DNA from 4 places in the Lysinibacillus sp. NPDC094403 genome. Region 1 is predicted to be linked to each of the others. Evidence: riboswitches for the same ligand, from Rfam matches in the RefSeq annotation. Region 1 holds a riboswitch; each other region holds the start of a gene.

What was found. Region 1 has a riboswitch for cobalamin ahead of ACQKMV_RS20830 (FecCD family ABC transporter permease). Riboswitches for the same ligand answer to the same signal wherever they lie in the genome.
Region 2: another riboswitch for cobalamin. It lies ahead of ACQKMV_RS18280 ((2Fe-2S) ferredoxin domain-containing protein); the one in region 1 lies ahead of ACQKMV_RS20830 (FecCD family ABC transporter permease).
Region 3: another riboswitch for cobalamin. It lies ahead of cobT (nicotinate-nucleotide--dimethylbenzimidazole phosphoribosyltransferase); the one in region 1 lies ahead of ACQKMV_RS20830 (FecCD family ABC transporter permease).
Region 4: another riboswitch for cobalamin. It lies ahead of ACQKMV_RS12480 (ABC transporter substrate-binding protein); the one in region 1 lies ahead of ACQKMV_RS20830 (FecCD family ABC transporter permease).

Annotation. Positions count from the first base shown of each region.
Region 1 covers NZ_JBNNTL010000021.1:13,337-18,970, reverse strand. Annotated here, with positions in the region: gene ACQKMV_RS20855 (TetR family transcriptional regulator) at 1-264, shown strand, start outside; gene ACQKMV_RS20850 (DMT family transporter) at 341-694, shown strand; gene ACQKMV_RS20845 (multidrug efflux SMR transporter) at 694-1,008, shown strand; gene ACQKMV_RS20840 (monooxygenase) at 1,120-1,428, shown strand; gene ACQKMV_RS20835 (heme ABC transporter ATP-binding protein) at 1,619-2,413, opposite strand; gene ACQKMV_RS20830 (FecCD family ABC transporter permease) at 2,419-3,465, opposite strand; cobalamin riboswitch at 3,618-3,810, opposite strand; gene ACQKMV_RS20825 (biotin transporter BioY) at 3,984-4,580, shown strand; gene ACQKMV_RS20820 (NADPH-dependent FMN reductase) at 4,741-5,283, opposite strand; gene ACQKMV_RS20815 (nitroreductase family protein) at 5,347-5,634, opposite strand, start outside.
Region 2 covers NZ_JBNNTL010000014.1:100,027-105,660, reverse strand. Annotated here, with positions in the region: gene ACQKMV_RS18300 (energy-coupling factor ABC transporter ATP-binding protein) at 1-224, opposite strand, end outside; gene cbiQ (cobalt ECF transporter T component CbiQ) at 224-994, opposite strand; gene ACQKMV_RS18290 (energy-coupling factor ABC transporter substrate-binding protein) at 1,000-1,272, opposite strand; gene ACQKMV_RS18285 (energy-coupling factor ABC transporter permease) at 1,274-2,020, opposite strand; cobalamin riboswitch at 2,340-2,524, opposite strand; cobalamin riboswitch at 2,880-3,066, shown strand; gene ACQKMV_RS18280 ((2Fe-2S) ferredoxin domain-containing protein) at 3,205-3,576, shown strand; gene cobJ (precorrin-3B C(17)-methyltransferase) at 3,581-5,251, shown strand; gene ACQKMV_RS18270 (sirohydrochlorin chelatase) at 5,266-5,634, shown strand, end outside.
Region 3 covers NZ_JBNNTL010000001.1:801,077-806,710, reverse strand. Annotated here, with positions in the region: gene ACQKMV_RS03615 (aminotransferase class I/II-fold pyridoxal phosphate-dependent enzyme) at 161-1,411, opposite strand; gene ACQKMV_RS03610 (trimeric intracellular cation channel family protein) at 1,686-2,291, shown strand; gene cobT (nicotinate-nucleotide--dimethylbenzimidazole phosphoribosyltransferase) at 2,440-3,495, opposite strand; cobalamin riboswitch at 3,611-3,787, opposite strand; purine riboswitch at 4,707-4,805, shown strand; gene add (adenosine deaminase) at 4,872-5,634, shown strand, end outside.
Region 4 covers NZ_JBNNTL010000007.1:3,184-8,817, forward strand. Annotated here, with positions in the region: gene ACQKMV_RS12470 (S9 family peptidase) at 1-499, opposite strand, end outside; gene ACQKMV_RS12475 (precorrin-3B methylase) at 820-1,509, opposite strand; gene ACQKMV_RS12480 (ABC transporter substrate-binding protein) at 1,564-2,565, opposite strand; cobalamin riboswitch at 2,736-2,923, opposite strand; gene ACQKMV_RS12485 (GTP-binding protein) at 3,104-5,044, shown strand; gene ACQKMV_RS12490 (hypothetical protein) at 5,545-5,634, opposite strand, start outside.

The DNA.
Region 1 (5,634 bases):
CAAACTGAGCATTTGAAAGAGTGGGAAAATATCTATGCTCCCTATTATGCATGGATGGATAATTTTTTATTACAAGCTCAACAACAAGGAACGATACGTGCTTCGATCGATACTTCACGGTCTTCCAAGCTCATTATAGGTTTAATCGAATCTGCAGCTGAACAAGTTTATTTGTTTGATGATTGCAAAGATGAAACGATGAAATTTGTTAAGCTCGAGCTCCTAGATTTTTTACACCATGCACTTGGCCTACGTCACCCATAAGTGGCGTTCTCTTTTACATTAAAAATGACTGAATGTCAGTCATTAGAAAACTATCACGTGAAAGGAATCTCTAATTATGCAAAAAGATTGGATATATGTTGGATTAACTAGTTTGTTTGAATTGTTTTGGATATTTGGTTTTAATGTTGCCGATTCTTGGTGGCATTGGGTTATTATCGTGTCCTTAATTGCGTTGGATTTTCATTTCTTATCGAAGGCTTGTGAAAACCTACCTACAGGCACTGTTTATGCGACTTTCGCTGGGGTCGGTACAATCGGTACTACATTAATGGACATTTTTATTTTTGACGGTGAATTTAATGCTATTAAAGGAATTTTCATTTTTATTTTAGTACTGGGTGTTATTGGTCTTAATTTAGCTGATAACCCTTCAAAAGATCATGCTGAAAAGAAAGGAGCTAATGCATAATGGGTTGGTTACTTGTTTTATTAGCTGCAATTTCAGAAATTATCGGTGTTGTAGGTTTACGCTTTTATAGTCAGGAAAAAACTATACGTAATTTATTAATATATGCGGGCGGCTTTGGAATGTCCTTTGTGCTTTTGTATACATCCTTTAACTATTTACAGTTAAGCATTGCCTATGTAGTTTGGGTTGGAATTGGTACAGTTGGTGCTGTTCTCGTAAATATTATATTCTTCGGGGAGTCTAAAAATATGAATAGGATTATTAGTATCATTGCTATTATCATTGGTGTGGCAGGATTGAAAGCAGTATCTTAAATTATTTGGCTCCTGTTCTTTGTGTTGTGGACCAATATTGGAAATTTACTTTTCGTTGAAACTATATTTTATAATTACTTATATAAATGAAGAGAAAAGGAGTTTTGCTGAATGGTTTATTTGTTACAAGTTAATTTTACAATGGACAGTCCTTTTGGTGATGAAATGTCTGAAGGATTTAAAGATTTAGCCCATAGCATTAATGACGAAGAAGGAATCATGTGGAAAATTTGGACTGAGGATGCGGTAGCTAAAGAAGCTGGTGGTGTTTATTTATTCGAGACGAAGGAAAGTGCTAAAAAATATTTAGCCATGCACTCTGCTCGATTAACAAGCTTTGGGATAACAAATATTCGGGGTAAAATTTTTGAAGTTAATGAAGCCTTATCTTCTATTAACAATGGTCCTATCCATAAATAACAGGCGTATCTGTTATTACAGATACACCTTATAGTGTTGAAATACAAAATGGGCAAGAAAATCTTTGTGAATGTTGTGGCGCTTTAAATAAGGGTGGTTTCTGTTCCAAACTATTCGCTTTCGCACAAAAAGCATCGCGCTTAGTCGGAACGGAAATCACCCCTCGTTTTGCCGAAGAGCCATATTTTATTTATGTAGTTTTTAAAGCTTTCTTCGTAAATTGCTCTGAGACATACGTTAAATAAGGCTTCCCTGTAAGTGGATGTGTTTGAATATCAGCGTATACACCAAAAACATCTTGTAATAATGCTGGTGTAAGTACTTCTTCTGGTGTTCCAAAACAAACAATTCGACCTTGCTGTAAAACATAAATTTGATCACAATACATGGCTGCAATGTTTAAATCATGTATTGCTGCAACAACTGTTAAATGTAGGGTTTGAATTAGATCCATTAGCTGCAATTGATGCTGAATATCTAGATGATTCGTTGGCTCATCTAAAATAAGCACCTGTGCTTGCTGAGCGAGGGCACGAGCAACCATCACACGCTTTTTTTCTCCACCCGAAAGAGTGCTAAAGCTACGTTTCTCTAAATGAGCGATACCTGTTTGGTTCAGTGCATCTTTTACAATTTGAAAATCTCGTTCCTGATCAAGCTCGAATAGTTTTTTATGAGGTGTTCTTCCCATACTCACTAAATCATGTACGGTAAAATCGAATACGACCGGCGTTTCTTGACTCACTACTGCTAAATTTTTCGCAATACTTTTACTCGATTGCTTTAAAATATCCTGTTCATTTAATAAAACTGTTCCACTTTCTGGTTTTAATAAACGATACATATTCTTTAATAGCGTTGACTTCCCACTACCATTTGGACCGATTAACCCAACAAATTGTTTTTCCTTTATTTGTACACTTACTTCATGTAATATGCGTTCATCAGAAATGGAGAAAGATACTTGTTTCGTCTCTAATGACATATGCTTTAATCTCCTTCACCGAATGAATAATTGTTACTACGTAGCAACCAAATGAAAAATGGACCTCCGCAAAAAGCCGTGATAATTCCAATTGGCATTTCCTCCGGAGCAATTAAAATTCGAGCAAGTGCATCTGCCCAAACTAGGAAAATCCCTCCGAATAATGCACTAATCGGTATAACATATTTATGGTTTGAACCTACAATTAACCTTACAATATGTGGAATGATTAAGCCGACAAATCCGATTGAACCACTTACAGCAACAAGCACACCTGTTAATAATGAAACTAATAAAATAAGCTGTATACGAAATTGTTGTAAGTTAACCCCTAGTGTGACCGCTGCTTCTTCCCCAAGAAGTAATAAATTTAGATTTCGATAGTGGAGCCATAACAAGGCAAATACTACAATAAAAATAATTGTAGGAATTAAAAGATTACTCCACTTCGCACCAGCAAGGCTTCCTAGCATCCAAAACATGACTGCCTTCATTCCGCCCTCTTGTTTCGACGTCATTAATATAAAATTTGAAATAGCAGATAAAATAAACGACACCGCCATCCCTGAAAGTAAAAGTCGAAAGACAGAAACTCTACCGCCAACACGTGCTAAGAAGAAAACTAACGTCATTGCTGTCAGAGAACCTATAAATGCAGATACGGAAAGAGCATAAACGCCAAGAAATGAAAAAGCACCTAAAATGATGACAGCTGTGGCCCCAACCGTTGCACCAGAAGAAATCCCTAAAATATATGGTTCGGCAATTGAATTACGGACAAGAGCCTGAATAGCTGCTCCTGCAATTGCCAACCCCGATCCAACAATAGCAGCGAGCAATACACGCGGAACTCGTATTTGCCAAATAATAATTTCCTGTGAACGACTCCAATCTTGCTCGATTGAGTTTTGTACAATTGGTATTTTGGAAAGGATAACCTTCCATACGTGAATTGGCGTAACAGAAACCGATCCAACCATTATGGCAATTGTCATTGAAATGATTAGTACTAAAAGAAGAGCCATGGATAGTAGCATAATTTTTTTATTCATCTGTTTATTAACTCCTAATCATTAATAATAGACTTAATGAAGATAAAAAAAGGGTATTCTATGCAAAATACGCATAGAAATACCCTTGATTAAACAAAGTCAGAAAGATATCCTTCTACTATTGTCCGTAATCGCTTTCATCCTCGTGGGCATTACAGGAATCACTAATTGGCAGGTCTCCTGGCTTCGAATCAATGTACCTATGATTGCCTTCCCATTCTAGAACAGTGGCTATTACATCATAGAACTCCTCGTTACAGTTGCGGGACAGCGTCGGATTTGCACCGACTTCCCTTTTAAGTGACACATTTTACAAGATGTCACACCATTAGCATTTAATATTTTAAAATTATGACGATTCTATCATATATTTTAATAGTTAGCTATAACTATTAGTTATTTAATCATCTTAAGCAGGATAAAAACTTTTGTGTTAACCGATTTAAATAATCAAGTTGACACAAAAGCTTTATTTTTTTACACTATTATTATCAACATTACTTTTTAGGGGTGAAATAATGACAACAGTTGCGCAACATACTCATCACAAATTAAGAACAGTAGATCTTGCATACATTGGACTATTTTCAACATTGATGATGATAGGAGCTAATATCACGTCTATTGTACCTTTCATGATGGTCGGTGGAGTACCTATCACATTGCAAACATTTTTTGCTATTTTAGCAGGGCTTATTCTTGGTAGTAGAAAAGGGGCACTCGCTTGTACTGTTTATATGTGTATCGGTTTAGCAGGTGCACCTGTATTTGCTCGTTTCGGTGGAGGCTTTGGACAAATTTTAAGTCCTACATTTGGTTTCATTGTCTCTTTTATATTAGCTGCATATGTCGCGGGGCTTATTGTAGAACGCAGTGGAACGAAGAAAAGCTATGTAGTTGCTGCATTAGTTGCAACAGCTATTAATTATTTACTAGGGACAAACTGGATGTACTTTGCCTATAAGCTATGGGCTAGTGCTCCTGATGCTTTCACTTATAAGATAGCATGGCTTTGGATGATGCCTCCTTTACCAAAAGATATTATTTTAGCTATATTTGCAGGTATTTTTGCATACCGCCTTCAAAAGGTGTTAAAAATAATTCCGATTAAATAAAAGCTTATCACCATTACGAGGGGTTGATTTCCGTTCCGGCTGGGCGTTTTTCTGATTGTCCTATTTGTCGCTTGGCTCTTCTATCCGTCGCTCTATCTTAAACCCAATAAACCAAAATGCCCCATAAGTATTGTTATACTTATGGGACATTTTTTTATTTTTAAACGTATTTTTTCATCCAGTTTAAGAAGTTATCAATTACTACATCTAGGAATTTGATAGTGCCTTCATCTGTTAGATTGCCTTCTGTATCAAATTTAGTGTGTACTGCTCCAATATAAACATCATTACCACTTAGTAATGGTGAATTTACTCCAGGTGAGAATAAAATATCTCGTAAATGTAATTGTGCTTTAACAGTACCTAAGTTACCCATTGATGCTCCCATCATAAATGATGGCTTGCCAATCATTACTTTATCAACTCGAGATAACCAATCGATGGCGTTAACCATAACACCTGGTACTGTACCGTTATATTCAGGCGTCAACCAAAGAACCGCATCTGCCTCTTTTACTTTTGCTTTAAAATCAAGTACAGGTTGTGGTGCTTCATTTTCGATATCTTGGTTATACATTGGTAAATCTTTCAAGCTTAATACTTCAAGATCAAATTTCTCTGTATAATGTTTTTGAATAAATTTTGCTAATTGCATATTATAAGATTCTTTACGGATACTACCTACGATTGCTACTACTTTCATAATTGCTTCCTCCTAAACATACATTAACTTTATTATTTATAAACAATTCTATTTTATACCACCCTAATAATAGGTAGCAAATTCCTCAACTGGTTTACGATAACCACGCAAGCGACGACTACTTTCTTTTTCTTTACCTATTGTTATTATTAGTGCAATTTCATGTGTTTCCGGAACATTAAAAAGTGCTCTCATTTGTGGTTGATCAAAGCCGATCATTGGGCATGTATCCCATCCACGATTTTTCGCTGCCAGCATAAATAACATAGCTGAAAGTGAAGCGTTACGAATGGCTTCCTCCTTCATAAATTCCTCGCCACGTTCTTCATAAAATTTCTTATTATCATCAAC
Region 2 (5,634 bases), on a different contig from region 1:
TTTCTACTATAATTAAGTTCTTTGCCACAAAAAGATATACTTCCAGCGGTAGGTTTCAAAATTCCATTCAGATGCTGAAATAATGTTGATTTTCCAGCCCCATTATGACCAAGCAAAGCAATTTTTTTTCCCTTTGGAATCTGAAGTGTAATATCTGTTAAGGCATGAGTTCCATCTGCGTAAGCGTAGGATAAATGTGTTAATTCAAAATATAAGTCTGTCATCAGAAAAAACCTCCATAAATGATGAGGAGTATAAAAATAGCAGAAATACCTAGCCAGTTTTTCATGCTATAGGTAACATTCTCCTGCCAATAGACAGTTTCGCCACCACGTGCTTCCATCGCATTGTTTAACTCACGACTTCGTTGGAACATCTCAGCAAGTAAAGCTGCAATCAGCATTGATACTGAGCGAAGCCACTGCATAGGGGAGCTGTATCCTAGACGAGCCTGCTGGGCAAGATGAATTTTTTGCATACTGTCTAAAAAGATAAAAATAAACCGATACGTTAGCTCTACTAACTCTACAAATAGAGTAGGAAGTCGCCATTGTCGTAGGACGTAACAAATAGATTGGACTGATGTTGTGAGAATTAAAAAATACAAACAGCTGATGCTGCCAAGGACGATGAAAAAAAGCTGTTGAGCTGTCACGAGGCTCGCACTGCCGATAAAAATCGTCCAACTATTAAGTGAAAATGACCAAATGTGCGTTGGTAGCGTGCTAGTTGATCGCGCTATAGAAATTAAAATTGATACTAAACTTGATAGTAAAAAGAATCCTGGTAGCAATAGTAATTTTGCATAATATTTTGTAGGGATTTTTGCGCCTAAAATGATAGAAGCACTCATCACAATAAATGTAATGAGTGAAATTCGTTCATCTCTCATGATAAGCGACAATAAAAGTAGTCCAAGGGATAACGTCATTTTTTCTAGCGGATGAACAGACGCTAGTTTGTTCATATAAGCATACTTATCAATGAGTAACATAGCGTTTAACCCTCTTTATGTTTGCCGCGCATTAAGCCGATGAAATAGCCGATAAATCCAGCGCCAATAGCAGCTTGTAGTGCGAATAATAAGCTTTCAATTTCACCACTTGGTGGCTCCCAAAAGCTTTCAAACCATGGCTCGTAGCTTGCATCTATTTCACTAATCGCTGCTTCCGCTTCGCCATCAGCCCCTCCGAATTCTGCACCTTTTTGAATAAATAGGGGAACGATTGCTAATAACACAACAATTGCTATGAGCAGTAAGTTTTTTTTCATGTTAGTGTACCTCCTTTGCTGAGAAAACACGTAAAGCTTTTAATTCACTTACATTGTATTTCTTCAAGAAGTTCATAACGATAACGGTTAATATTCCTTCACTAACAGCAAGAGGAATTTGTGTTAACGCGAAAATTCCAGCAAACTTTGTGAATGAAGCCATAAAGCCACCGACCTCAGAAGGGAAGGCAAGTGCTAATTGTACAGAAGTGACAACATATGTACCTAAATCACCAAGCATTGCTGCTAAGAATACGGCTACTGAAAATGATAACCCCATTTTTTGAGAGCCCTTAAAAACATAATAAGCAATAATAGGACCAGCAATTGCCATAGAAAAGGCATTAGCACCTAAAGTTGTAAGTCCACCATGAGCTAAAAGTAAAGCTTGGAATAATAATACGATTGTCCCGATAACACTCATCGCTAATGGTCCAAAAAGAACTGTCCCAAGCCCAACTCCTGTTGGGTGTGAGCAACTTCCTGTTACAGAAGGGATTTTTAAAGCTGATAGCACAAAGGCAAAGGCACCCGAAAGACCTAATATCATTTTTGTTTCAGGATTTTCATCAATGGTTTTTCGAATAGAACGTAATCCTAAAATAATAAATGGAATTGATACGACCCACCAAAAAATTGCCCATTCGATTGGCAAAAAGCCCTCCATAATATGCATCGCAAATGCACGATCTGGCACGAATAAAAATGCCAATAAGAAATAACTAAGCTTCCAACCTGAGAATTTCAAAAATCTCTCCTCCTCACATTAAAATTTTTCGAATTAGTATGCGATCGATACAATTTCGCCTTGGCGTAATTGCGTCCGGATTTTGAATTGTGCAAGCACAATTCATTCCTTTCAAAATCCGTGACATCCGCCGGAGGCTTTTTTTCATTCATTAGGTGTTTTGGTCCGGCTGGAACCATATCTGTACTCATCTACTACCTTGAGATGGAGTCTCTTCTAAATGAAAAAAAAGCACTTCTCCGTTTGTGGAAAAGTGCATAGCTAAAAAAGCAAATAAGTTCTAATCTGCTAAGCCGCACACCCATCCTCGTAGGTTGAAACGATCACATATTTTTCGGCAGGTCTCCTGGCTTTAGTTCAACGTTTTATAGGCCTTCCCATCCTTTGGACAGTGACATAATCTATAAAACTCCCTAGTACAGTGGCGGGACCGCGCCGGATTTAAACCGGCTTCCCTTTTAAGCGAAATGCTGAACAATTCGCACCGAAAAAGATGAAGTTGTGAGATTTCACGACAAAGTGTAACATGATGTTCCATAAATATGCTATACTTTTTGTGAAAAAATTTTTAATTTAGTCTCTATGTCGAAAATTCGGATAAATAGAAAAGGAATGTCACATTTTTCTAAAAATAATTAATAAAAATGTCACAAATTAAGAAAGAAATATTGAAATTTTAAAAAAATAAGCTATGATAGAAACAGTTTTATCAAAATCAATTATGCCACGGCATAATTGCGTCCGGAATCGGCTTTGTGCTTGCATAAAGAACTCCTTTCCGATTTTGTGACATCCGCCGGAGGCTTTAACTTCTTTCAGCGGATGTTTGGATACTTGCTGAAAGAAGTTAAAACTAAATTCATATAAAACGTCCATAAGTGCTTGAATATTTTCAAGATAATAGGGAATTCGGTGAAAATCCGATACAGCCCCCGCTACTGTAATAGCTGATGAAATCGCAAAGGCCACCATTTATAAAAAATGGGAAGGTGCGAAAGTAAAAGGAAGCTTAAGTCAGGAAACCTGCTTATGTGATGCTGCATGCAAACTTTTCGGAGGGAGAAGTTGAAGCGAAAGCGAGTACTCTTATATATTCGTTTTTATTTGGCTTCTACTAAACCTTTACTCTTCGTCTAGAGTAAAGGTTTTTCTTTTTCCTAAAAGCAAATGAGGGGAGAACGATTATGACAACATGGAATTTAGAGGGGATGAAAACGCATCTCTTTATTTGCAACGGTAGTAGCTGTATGAAAAAAGATGCAGAGGACATTACACAGGCAATCCGTGATGAAATACAATTGCTAGCACTTGATAAGGAAATACATACAACGAGGACCCGATGTAATGGCAGGTGTAAGGATGCTTGTGTTGTCATTGCTTATCCTCAAGGGAATTGGTATCGCGTGCCGACAACGGAGCATGCGAAGGCACTTGTGCAAGATCTAAATCATGAAGCGTTACATAATGAGCATGTCTTTACATTGCGTGAAGGTTCGTTACAACGTACAGCACAGACAACAGCCATTAAAGGTATTGAAAAGGTGAAAGAGGGGTAACAAAATGGCGCAAAAAGGTAAGATTTTCGTAGTTGGCTTTGGCCCTGGAGATTTTAAACATATTACGAATCGTGCTGTGGAGGCACTACAACAAAGTGATATGATCATAGGCTATAAAACTTATGTTGAACTTATTCAGGATTTAGTTAGCGCAAAGTCGATTATTAGTACTGGTATGACAGAGGAAGTTTCGCGAGCACAGGAAGCTGTGCGCCAAGCGGAGGCTGGAAGTATTGTATCTGTTATTTCCAGCGGTGATGCTGGTGTTTATGGAATGGCAGGATTAGTGTATGAGGTTTTAATCGAGCTAGGCTGGACGGAAGCAACTGGTGTCGAGGTAGAAATTGTTCCAGGTATTTCTGCTATTAATTCGTGTGCAAGTTTACTAGGTGCTCCGATTATGCATGACGCCTGTACCATTAGTTTAAGTGACCACTTAACGCCTTGGAATTTAATTGCAAAGCGAGTAGAAGCAGCAGCAATGGCGGATTTTGTTATTGCACTTTATAACCCAAAAAGTGGACGTCGTACGAGACAAATCGTTGAGGCACAACGAATTTTATTAGAATATCGTTCACCAGATACGCCGGTTGGACTTGTGAAAAGCGCATATCGTGACCGTCAGGAAATTACGATGACGACTTTAGCAGAAATGCTTGAACATGATATCGGCATGTTAACTACAGTTATTATCGGGAATTCAACAACATTCTTCTACGACAATAAAATGATTACGCCACGTGGTTATCAGCGCAAATATACACTTGGTGAAGAAAAACAACCGTTACGACCACATCAACGACTTAAGGAAGAAAATGAACCATGGGCGATGAATCAAGAAACAGGAGCAGCGCGTAATGATTTTGCGACAGATCCTAATGCCAATCGTATTAAGCCCAGTTTAGATATAACACCACAACCAAAGTCTAAAAAATCGTCACTTGAATTGGCGACAGCTGCTCTTGCAATGGTGAAGGGAACGAGCGCTGTGAAAGTAACACCTAAGCTCGTTCAACAAAAAATCGAATCTGTTTTTGAATTAGCTGTTAGTCCAGGAGTAGCCAATAAGTTTTTTACTCCTCAACAAATGATGACGTTAGCTGAGGTAGTTGGTGAGGAAGGAACGATGGAGTATACACCTGACCATCAAATTCATTTAAAAATTCCAACGTCTGAACCTGAAGAGATTACAGCAAAGCTTCGTGAAGTGGGCTTTTTACTAGCACCACTTGGTGACGTGTTATCGTTAAAGGCTTGTGACTTCTGTTATGGAGAAAAGTACGATTCGATTCCGTATGCTGAAGAGATTCAAGCAAAGCTTGGTGGTATGTCGTTACCGAAAACATTAAATATTGGCTTTAACGGCTGCGGTATGGCGTGTTATCGAGCGGTATTCGATGATATTGGAATTGTTTATCGTAAAAGTAAATTTGATGTTTTTATAGGTGCCAAGCCGGTTGGTCGTACAGCACATGCGGCCCAGCCAGTTGTGGAGGGGCTAGAGCCTGAACAGCTCATACCACTTATCACCGACATTATCGAAGAATATAAAGCAAATGCGCATCCAAATGAACGTTTGTTTAAATACTTCAAGCGTGTGAAAAAGATCCTACATTTTACGTATCAGGATATGTCTTCAAAAATAAAAGTAGAGCCAGCTCCATGCGGCGACTAGTGAGGAGTAATGAGATGAAAGCAATTTTATTTGTCGGCCACGGGAGCCGTTTAGCTGCAGGAAATGATGAGGTACGCACGTTTATCGAGCAAATGACACCTCGCATTGATGATAACTTTTTAGTAGAAACATGTTTTTTAGAGTTCGCTTCGCCAAATATTGAAGAAGGTATTACGAACTGTGTGAAAAAGGGTGCTACAGAGGTACATGTAATTCCGATTATTCTTCTTCATGCTGGACATTCAAAACTACATATTCCAGCAGAAATCGAACATGCACGTGAGCATTATCCAAATATAACGTTCACATACGGTCAAACAATCGGAATCCATGACGAAATATTCGCTATTTTAGAAGACCGTTTAGCAGAAATCGGCTTTAAT
Region 3 (5,634 bases), on a different contig from region 1:
GAAAGGGAACCACATCAGCATTCATTTCACCACCTTCAGAGGTAGGAGTCTTCTATTGAATGAAGATACATGGCATACGCTTTAACAAATGTCATCTTCATCTTTTCGTCCATAAATAAAAAACTATTCAAAATGGAAGTTTTGAATAGTTTTTCGTTACCTATTTTTGGATTTTTTGAACAGCACTACAAATAGCAAATTTTACGTGCTCATATGTTAATCCACCTTGAATAAATGCTGTAAATGGCGGACGAATAGGACCGTCTGCTGTAAGCTCAATACTTGAACCTTGAATAAAAGTTCCAGCTGCCATGATGACATCATCCTCATAGCCAGGCATGTACGCTGGCTCCGGTGCGTAATGCGCATTAATTGGTGAGTTTGCTTGAATTTCACGACAAAAAGCAATCATTTGTTCCGCGGTTTGGAAAGAAACCGATTGAATTAAATCCGTACGATTAGCATCATACCTTGGTGATGTATTCATACCAATCTCTCCTAGCATAGCAGCTGTGAAAATGGCACCTTTTAATGCTTGAGATACAACATGTGGTGCAAGGAAAAATCCTTGATAGAAATCACCAAGCGTGTTTAATGTTGCTCCTGCTTCAGCACCAATACCTGGTGATGTCATACGATAAGCACATTTCTCAACTAAATCTGCACGACCCGCAATATAACCACCAATTTTCGCTAAGCCTCCACCAGGATTTTTAATGAGCGAACCTGCCATTAAATCAGCCCCAACCTCGATCGGTTCCTGTGCCTCAACAAATTCACCGTAGCAATTATCAACAAAAATAACTGCATCTGGTGCTAATTCACGGATTTTTGCACACATTTCTGCAATTTGTGAAAGGGTAAAGGACGGGCGTGTTGCATAGCCCTTCGAACGTTGTATAGCAATCATTTTAGTGTTTGGTGTAATTGCAGCTGCCACACCTTCCCAATCGATTTCTTGATTATTGATTAAATCCACATGGCTATAACCGATTTTATAATCTTTTAATGAGCCAGTATCCTTATCGCCACCATCGACTATTGATTGCAATGTATCATACGGCTGACCCGAAATATAAAGTAATTCATCACCAGGACGTAGTACTCCGAATAAGCTAAGTGTGATTGCATGTGTACCAGAAATAATTTGTGGACGTACAATGGCAGCCTCCGCTCCAAAGACCTCTGCATAAACGCGTTCTAGATTGTCACGCCCCTCATCATCATAGCCATAACCATTAGACGGGTGCAGATGATAATCACTTACTTGGTGCTTTCGAAACGCAGCAAGCACTTTTTGTTGATTGAAGAACGCCATGTCTTCTACCTTCGCATGAAAAAGGCGTACCTTCTCTTCTATTTTAGCAGCTAATGCTATTGTTTCTTCAGTTAAATTGGTTGTAAAAGTCATTATATTCTTCTCCATTTCACATTTGTTCAAATCTTATCTTAACAATTTGTGAGCTTACCTGCAAAACTTGCTATTGTTTCTAATTACATTATGCGCTAAGCTAAATTTCGGACTAAATCTAGTATGTCCTACTATAATAGAATACTTAGTATCTGATAATTCGTTCGATGCTTTTCTTTGCAAAACTTTTAGATACAAAAAGGTAACTTTAAAGTTTTCTAGTATGTAATCTACTACAACATGAAATGATTTATTCACATAAGGGGTGAAAGGGTTGGCTTGGGAGGTTTTTAGTATCATCGGAACAATTGCCTTCGCTATTTCCGGGGCAATAATTGCAATGGAGGAAGAATACGATTTATTCGGTGTATATATACTCGGTATCGTAACTGCTTTCGGTGGTGGAGCTATACGAAACTTACTTATAGGTTTACCTGTAACAACACTGTGGGGGCAAGATATGATGTTCCAAATTGCTATTGCAGCAATTACAATTTTTTTCATTTTTCCACATCGACTCATTCAGCATTGGCATCGCTGGGGCAATTTCACTGATGCTATTGGATTATCAGCATTCGCGATTCAGGGTGCCCTATATGCTGTGAAGCTCGATATGCCTATTAGTGCGGTTATTGTTGCTGCTGTCTTAACAGGATCAGGTGGTGGAATTGTTCGTGATTTATTAGCTAGACGACAACCATTAGTCCTCCGTGATGAAGTCTATGGTGTTTGGGCAGCATTAGCCGGGCTAATCGTTGGACTTCAACTATTTTCCGGGGATATCTTTTTATATGTATTATTTGGCGTGATCACAGTACTAAGAATACTTTCATATACGAAGAGATGGCGATTACCGTTGCGGAAGTTACATCGAGCATAGCTTGTTTCCTTACATCGCTGCATAATAACAAGCCCAAATATCAATTATTTGGGCTTGTTTTGTTGTTTTGATTATTTATATTTAATTCCTTATTCATCACAACAGCGTGCAACCATAAGCACCTAAGAATATGTGAAGGTTAATAAAATTACTTTTCTAACAGCAACATAGATTCTTCTAATGTAGCCATATTTTTCATCATGGAGCATGCTGCGTCCAAAATAGGAAATGCTAAAGCGGCACCAGAGCCCTCTCCCAATCGCATATTCATATGCAGCATTGGTTCTACCCCAAGCATTTCGGCTGCAATTTTTGCACCTGGTTCTTCAGAGACATGAGAAGGAATGATATAGTCTTTTACTTTTGGTTCGAGTTCATATGCAATAAGGGCAGCGATGGTAGAAATAAAGCCATCAATAACAACAGGTTTGCGATGTGCGGCAGCAGCAAGTATCACTCCAGCCATAGCACCTATTTCTAACCCACCAACTTTCGCAAGAATATCAATAGCATCATGACGATTTGGTTTGTTTAATGTAATGGCATTGTGAATGACATCGACTTTATGTTCTATCCCTCCTGGTCCAACTCCTGCGCCGAAGCCCGTCACTTCATTCGGATGACACTCACGTAGAACCGATAATATGGCAGCACTCGGTGTTGTATTACCGATACCCATTTCACCTGTCCCGAGTACATTTATCCCATTTTTAATTTCTTCCGTAGCTACTTCAATTCCTACTTCAATAGATTGAACGGCTTCTTCCCTTGACATAGCAGGACCTTTTGCCATATTGTCCGTGCCATATTTAATTTTTTTTATGATAACACCGGCATCATGTGGAATATCCTCTTTTACACCAACGTCTACTGTGACAATTTTTGCATCTGTGATTTTTGCGATAGCACAGACACCAGTTCCTCCTCTAGGAAAATTTAATGTTTGAAAGACCGTCACATTTTGTGGATTAGATGTCACCCCTTCATCACAAACACCATGATCTGCTGCACAGACAATTACCGCCTTATTATCAATCGCAGGAAATAGGTCTCCTGTAATTCCGGATAGTTGCACAGCAAAGGCCTCCAGTTTCCCCAAGCTGCTAGGAGGCTTGCAAAGTCCATCTATACGTTCTCTTGCCTTCTCCATCATTTTGTTGTCAGCACTTTGAATGTTTTGAATCGTCTGTTGTAATAATTGCATGAAAATTTCCCCTTTCTTTTTTGCCCCTTGTTACTTGAAGAATGATTTAGAGAAAAAAATAAAAAGCCTGTAGTTTATTCCATAACAAATAAACTACAGACTTTTCCATCGTCTATATAATCGAAGCAGATAGGCAGGTCTCCTGGCTCAATTTCAACATTTCATAGAACCTTCCCAGAACGATGCTAGTGGCATTCTCTATGAAACTCCCTTTTACAGTGGTGGGACCGCTAAAGCTTTTCACTTTATTCCCTATTCTCCCGCAATGGGCACCTAATGCTTTTATGCAATTACTTTAAATCTACGACAAAGTGGTTTTTGTGTCAATATATTAGTGAAATTGTATATTTCTTTTCAACGTTTCTGAGTTACATATAGATTCTGAACTTACGTACATTGATAATCACCATTAATTTTAAAGATCTTCTGACAAAGAGAATTTTGGATATCAATCACTTCAATCATTCCTATATCTTAAATTTTTTTAAGTACTATTTCGTGCACTCCACACATTCTTGAAAGCATTAGAAAAATTACACATACAATTTAAATGCAAATTTATCCAAATAACTCAACAAGCAACAGCGGCTAGATAAGCAAACTATAGTATGAACATTCAGAAAAAAATGTTAGTATTAATTTGTAAAACATATCATATAATGTACTTTTTAAGTTAACTACAATTGTGCGTTAGGTGGTGTTATGTTGAAGAAAGACATAAAAAAAGACAAGATAAAAGTGATTTCTGTTTTTGGTATAGGTTCTATTTTAGTTTTATTGGTTCCTTTTCTCTTTAATTGTTTTTTATAGTATGTCAGTAAGCAAAAATACATGATTCAATTTACTCAATTAAAGAATATAATGGTTATTTTTTAAAACAAGCAATAACTCCACCGATACAAGCTGCACAAAGTGGTACTATTCCAGTTCCACTCACAAGCTCCGATGCAAGTTGCTGCTACAATTCTTGCCACAACTAGGTCAACAAGAAAGGAAGATGTGGTTTATAATATTGTGAATGAGTTCACTTAAACTAATGAGGGCGATTGTCCAATTAGAGCAATCGCTTTTTGTGCTACCGAAGCAGATTTGTTGAAAAAGGTGAATGGAATTTTTCGGTAGAATATTCTTTTAGAATAAACACAATGATTTATAGGTGTTAGGGACCATGTTGACAATCCGAAATTTTTTTATTATCATATTAAAAATCGTTAATGAATTCAATAATATTTCGTATAACCCCAATAATATGGTTTGGGGGTCTCTACCAGGAACCGAAATTCCTGATTACGAAGAAAGTACAATACTTGTATTTTCTTTGTGGTCAGGAATTTTTTTGTATTTTAAATCTAATAATTTATTTCAGGAGGTCAAAAATGAACTTTTTAGCATTGCCAAAAATTGAACTACACTGTCATTTGGACGGAAGCCTTAGGGCTGAAACTATTATCGATATTGCACAGAAGGAAGGCATTCAGTTACCCACTTTTGATAAGGATGAACTACAAAAGGAGCTGATTGCTCCGTTAGAATGCGAATCCCTTGATGAGTATTTAAAAAGATTTTTTCTCCCTAATATAGTAATGCAGTCTAAGGAGAACTTAAGAAGAATTACTTTTGAGCTATTTGAGAATGCAACAATGGAAAATGTGAAATATTTAGAAGTCAGATTTGCCCCGTTACTTCACATATTACAAGGTCTTGGCGTTGAAGAAGTTATTCAAGCTGTTATAGATGGGATGAGAGACGCTGAAAGCTGTTTCGAAATAAAGGGAAATATAATCCTGTCCTGCATGAGGACGATGTCTGTAGAAAGTGCATTCGAGGTGGTTGAAAAGGGGAAAAAGTTCCTTGGAAAAGGTGTAGTGGCAATTGACCTATGTGCATCCGAAGAAGAAGGCTTTTGTGAAAAATTCGTAGATCCAATCGCTTTAGCCAAAGAATATGGCTACAGAGTCACTATTCATGCCGGTGAAACAGGAATTGGTAAAAACGTTCTAGAGGCTGTTGAACTGTTGGGTGCTGAAAGAATAGGACACGGAGTATTTATTAAAGATTGTGCCGAGGCTTATAAGATTGTTAAAGAAAGACAGGTAGTTCTTGAAATGTGTCCAACAAGTAATGTCCAAACGAAAGCTG
Region 4 (5,634 bases), on a different contig from region 1:
ACCCAGCAACATCTGATTTATATTTCATCTTTTCTACTTCAAGTGGTTTTAGTTCTTTGTCTTCTTTCTTATCATTTTCAGCTTTATCATAAATGCTATCATTTTTTCCTAACTTTACTGAGAAAGCTATATTCTTACCACATGGAGACCAAGTAGGCGATGTCGCACCGTTTTTACAATTAGTAAGTTGTTTCGCTTCCCCACCTGCTTTAGAAAGCACAAAAATTTGTGGCTTGCCATGTCTCGTTGATACAAATGCGATTTTACTGCCATCTGGAGACCAAACAGGTGAATTCGTTTTATCTTCACCAAATGTCCATTGTTGTGAATTTTTTTCATTTAAGTTTATGTAAAATAAATTAGACACGTAGTCCTTTTTCTTCTCATCAATACGAGTCTCTACATACACAACTTCTGTTCCGTCAGGTGATACTTGTGGATCTGACACGGATTTTAATTGGTATAGATCTTCTGGTTTTATCCCTTGTTTCGATGTCATATTTTATATCCCCTTTGTGCTGAAATTTCATTACTTTGTAGAATATTTCGACGCCCTAAGTATTATTCCTGCTTTTAAAGAAGAAATTGTTTTTTTATCCCAGAGAGGATTTTACAATAGTATGTAGTACAATTAAAAAACCGTAGCTGCTTCGCAATAATTACGAAGAGCTACGGATAGAATTTATTTCAAGATTGATTCTGGGATAAGTGGTTGTTCACCCATTTGAGTAACGACATAAGCATTTTATCGGGTAGAACAAGATGCGGATGAAGCAGCTCGTCGGACGCTCCCAGGTAAGTACTCAGTCGGTACGCAAATCACACTCCCGTTTTGATGGTCTTACTTTTTAACATTTCCCAATAATCCTCAGAATTTGTTCTGCGATAAAATTTATAAAAAGGTTCATTCGGACGTGCATGTTCCTTATAGAGCTCAATGATTTGCTTTAAAAAATCTTCAATATGCTCCACTCCTACCCTTTTTGCAAACAGAGTCCCGGCTTGTGCATTCGGACCCATTGGCACTGCCCCTAAATAGACATCAAAGCTATCCTTTTGGTAGACAAGCCCAATATCATCATAAACCGCATTATAACAGGCAGAGGCACAGCCATTTACATTTAAACGTAATCTTGTTGGGACAGTTAACCCTTCTAATGAATGATATAGCTGTTCAGTAATTGGGGCTGCCTCCATCTTATCACCATCGCAAAAATCACAAGCCTTCATAGCCACACTTGACCCTTGCTTTGCCACATACAGACCAGCGTCTTGTAGCTCTTTAGTTGCATCTGTTACATCTACTGTTGGAATTGATAATATTATACTGTAAGATGCGGAGTATTTGATTGCACCAGTTTCCCCTACAACCTTTGCAATTGTTTGAAATTGTGCCGGAGAATAATGCTTATTAATAATACCTGGGCTTACGGCAAGACGAGTAAAATCTCCATTATTGTTTAGTTTTGCAAATGTTTTGTCGGGTATATTTTTACGAAATGCATTCATAAATAATTCTCCTTATGAAAAGAGAGCTAGCAAAACGCTAGCCCCATATTTTTTCTAGTTTTCAAAGTTATCCGGATAGAAGCCTTTTGCCAAAATTTGAATAGCCTCTGCAGCACGAACCCCTTCTGACGCAGCAGAAAGCGGTAAGATCACAAAGCGTTCTTTTTTTACAGCTTCCGTTTCTTTTAAAGCTGGATCATTTTTTAAGAAATTAATTTTTTCTTCCGCCGTTGTTTCTCCGTAATCAACGACAACAATAACTTCTGGATTTCGTTCTACTACATCCTCTTTTGACACCGTAGTCCATCCTGATTCCACATCACCAAAAATATTTTTACCGCCAGCAATAGTTACAAGCTCATTCATGAAGTTTTGGCCAGCGGTAAAGACATCTTTATCACCACTGTCAAACACTAAAACACGTAGTTCTTTTTCATTTTGCGGTAATTTCGCACGGACAGCATCTACATCTTTTGTCATTTGCTTAATTAATGCTTCTCCACGATCCTCAACGCGGAAAATTTTTGCGATATTTCGAATATCTGTGAAAATATCTTCTAAAGTTGGTTTCGTCATATTTGAGGCAGTATGTAAATAACTGTGAATCCCTAATGCCTCAAGCTCTTCCTGTGTACCAACACCTTTCTCTCCAAAGGCGCTTTTCCAACCACCGTATAAAAAGTCTGCTCCTGCATCAATTACTTGCTCCTTAGAAGGATACTTTTCAGCTATTACAGGCACTTTATCGTAGGCAGCTTGCAGGGGCTCATAAATTTTATCATCTAAGTATGCCGTCCCTACCATTGAATTTTCTAAACCTAAAGCCAGCATAATTTCTGTTACGTGTTGATTTAAGCTAATCGCTTTTTTAGGTGCTTCCTTATATACTTGTGTTGTTCCATTATTTTCAATTGTTACTTCTGTCGTTTCAGCTTGTGATGGCTCAACCTTCTCACCTTTTGCTGCAGATTCTGGTTTGTCCTTTGAGTTACACGCGCCTAGTACAGCGATCAATGCTATAGCAAAGACAAACCACAGGTGTTTCCATTTCTTCATGTCCTCTTCTCCTTTGTTGTTAAATATATAGAAAGAAATCAATAGACTTCTTTACTACCAAGTTCGGTTTTAGAAAAGGGCATAAAAAAAAACCCCTTGTTTCCAAGAGGTTAGCATAGTGAAAGAAAGGTTCTTCAACCTGTTCACTATCCCCATCCTCGTGGTTTAAGTAAAAAAAATACTAATTGGCAGGTATCCTGGCTTAGGTTCATCATCTATACCCCTTCCCATAGCGTTGGCTACAGTGGCATCTCGTATAGACTCCCCATTTACAGTTGCGGGACAGCATCGGATTTGCACCGATTTCCCTTTTAAGCAAATGACAAAGATCATTTGCACCAATAGGTCGTTTTTATTTTGTTGTAAATGATATTGAAAGATTAGTAGATTCAGAATCTCATGAAAATATTAAAAAATATAATCATAAATATATTAACACTATTCAGACATAAATACTAACTATTTTTATACGAAATATTTTTCAATCCAATTCTGTTACAATGTTGATAAATGAATTAATAGAAACGAGGATTTTTTTATGCATGTAACAATTGGAGTACTCGCTCACGTTGACGCAGGAAAAACAACATTTTCTGAGCAGTTACTATTTCATACAAACAGTATTCAAGCCCGCGGGCGAGTAGATCACCAGGACACATTTCTAGATAATCATGAATTAGAGCGTCAGCGAGGCATTACAATTTTTGCGGAGCAAGGTCGCATGACGATTGGAAACGATACATATACGTTAATCGATACACCAGGACACGTCGATTTCTCCCCAGAGATGGAGCGTGCCATTCGAGTTATGGATTATGCCATTATTATTGTTAGTGCGGTTGAAGGAATACAAGGTCATACTGAAACAGTGTGGCAACTTTTACGCCAATATCACGTCCCAACCTTTTTCTTTATCAATAAAATTGACCGTGAAGGGGCAGATGTTAAAGCCGTTATGGCACAGCTTCATAAGGATTGCTCTGAGGATGTACTACTCGTAGATGAACCGCTCCGTTCCGACTATGTTCCTTATTCGATGATGGAATGGCTTGCCGAACGTGATGAGCAGCTTTTAGATGCTTTTCTTAATGAGACATTGGATAGCTCTAGCTGCCTTTCTCATTTACAAACGATGATTAAACAGGAAAAGGCCTTTTTGTGTTTTACTGGCTCTGCCTTAAAAGATATTGGGATAAAGGAATTCCTAGCACAGCTTCCCCTACTTACAAAGACACATTTTCATAACGATGCCCCGTTCCAAGGTGAGGTGTTTAAAATTCGTCATGATGGACATCAACGTTTAACTTTTTTAAAGGCATTGCAGGGAACGTTGCATGTGCGTGATGAATTTTCATTTGGAAATGTAACAGAAAAAGTGACTGAAATTCGGCAATACAATGGCAGTCGTTATGAAACAGCTCAAGAGGTCGAAGCTGGGGAAATTTTCACAGTTAAAGGGCTTAGTGAAGCCAACATTGGAAATATCATTGGCAATTCCGGTAACCCGCAGCCCTATGAATTAGTACCTACATTACAAGCGAAAGTACAATATGAGGGCGATCAGCATATAAAAGAAGTTTTAAAGATTTTCCGCACACTCGAAGCAGAAGAACCATCATTACGTGTACTATGGCAAGAAAAATTCCAAGAAATTCATGTTCATATTATGGGTGTCATCCAACTCGAGGTTCTTATTGACGTGCTTAACAAACGCTTCTCGCTAGATATCTCATTTAGCGAACCACAGATTTTATATATGGAAACGATCACAACAACCGTGACAGGCTATGGTCATTTTGAGCCATTAAAGCATTATGCAGAAGTACATTTATTAATGGAGCCAAATACTCGCGGTACTGGTAATACATTTGTCAATGCATGTCACGCGGATGATTTATCTGTTGGGCATCAACGACTCATTGAAAAACATCTATTTGAGCGCGATCATCATGGGCTGTTAACCGGTTTTCCTGTGACAGATATTCGCTTCACTCTCTTAACGGGACGCGCACACATTAAACATACTGACGGTGGCGATTTCCGCGAGGCAACATTCCGTGCATTACGACAAGGGCTGGAGCAAGCAGAAAATGTATTACTAGAGCCCTATTACCGCTTTAAGCTCAAAGCGCCTAGTGATTTTATTGGTCGCATGATGACCGACATTCAGCAAGCTGCTGGTACATTTGACGCGCCAATCTTAACTGAAAATGATGCGATTTTAACTGGCCGAGCCCCTGTCGCAACATTTATGAGCTACAGTACAACCTTTGCCGCCTACACCAATGGTAAGGGCGTACTTTCTCTACAATTTGATGGTTATGATATGTGTCACAATACAGAAGACATTATTGCGCAAATTGGCTACGATAAGAACGCCGACCCTGAATATACATCTTCTAGCATTTTTTGTGCAAAAGGCAAGGGCTACTCCGTTCCATGGCATGAAGCAGAGGAAGCTATGCATTGTATTAAGTAAATTTAAAAACAGGACATGATTTGTTATATATCATTGTCCTGTTTTTTATGTTTCGTGGGGATTTACTGTGCTATCGTGGGGATTCTTGCTTCGCGTGGGTATTCTGCGCTCGCGCGGGTATTCTCTTCCCTTTCGCGGGTATTTGCTCTGCTTCCGCGGGTATTCTACTTCCTTTCGCGGGTATTTGCTCTGCCTCCGCGGATATTCTGCCCTCGCGCGGGTATTTACTCTGCTTCCGCGGGTATTCTCTTGCTTCGCGCGGGTATTCTACTTCCTTTCGCGGGTATTTGCTCTGCTTCCGCGGGTATTCTCTTGCTTCGCGCGGGTATTCTACTTCCTTTCGCGGGTATTTGCTCTGTTTCCGCGGATATTCTGCCCTCGCGCGGGTATTTACTCTGCTTCCGCGGGTATTCTCTTGCTTCGCGCGGGTATTCTACTCCCTATCGCGGGTATTTGCTCTGCTTTCGCGGGTATTCTTCTTCATCTCGTGCTAATTCAATTTATAAAGCTTGTACTTTTTTCTGTGCCTGTTTGAACATGCGATATGAAGGTTCCACTAGAACGTAGCTATGGGAATTAGAAAAATCAAT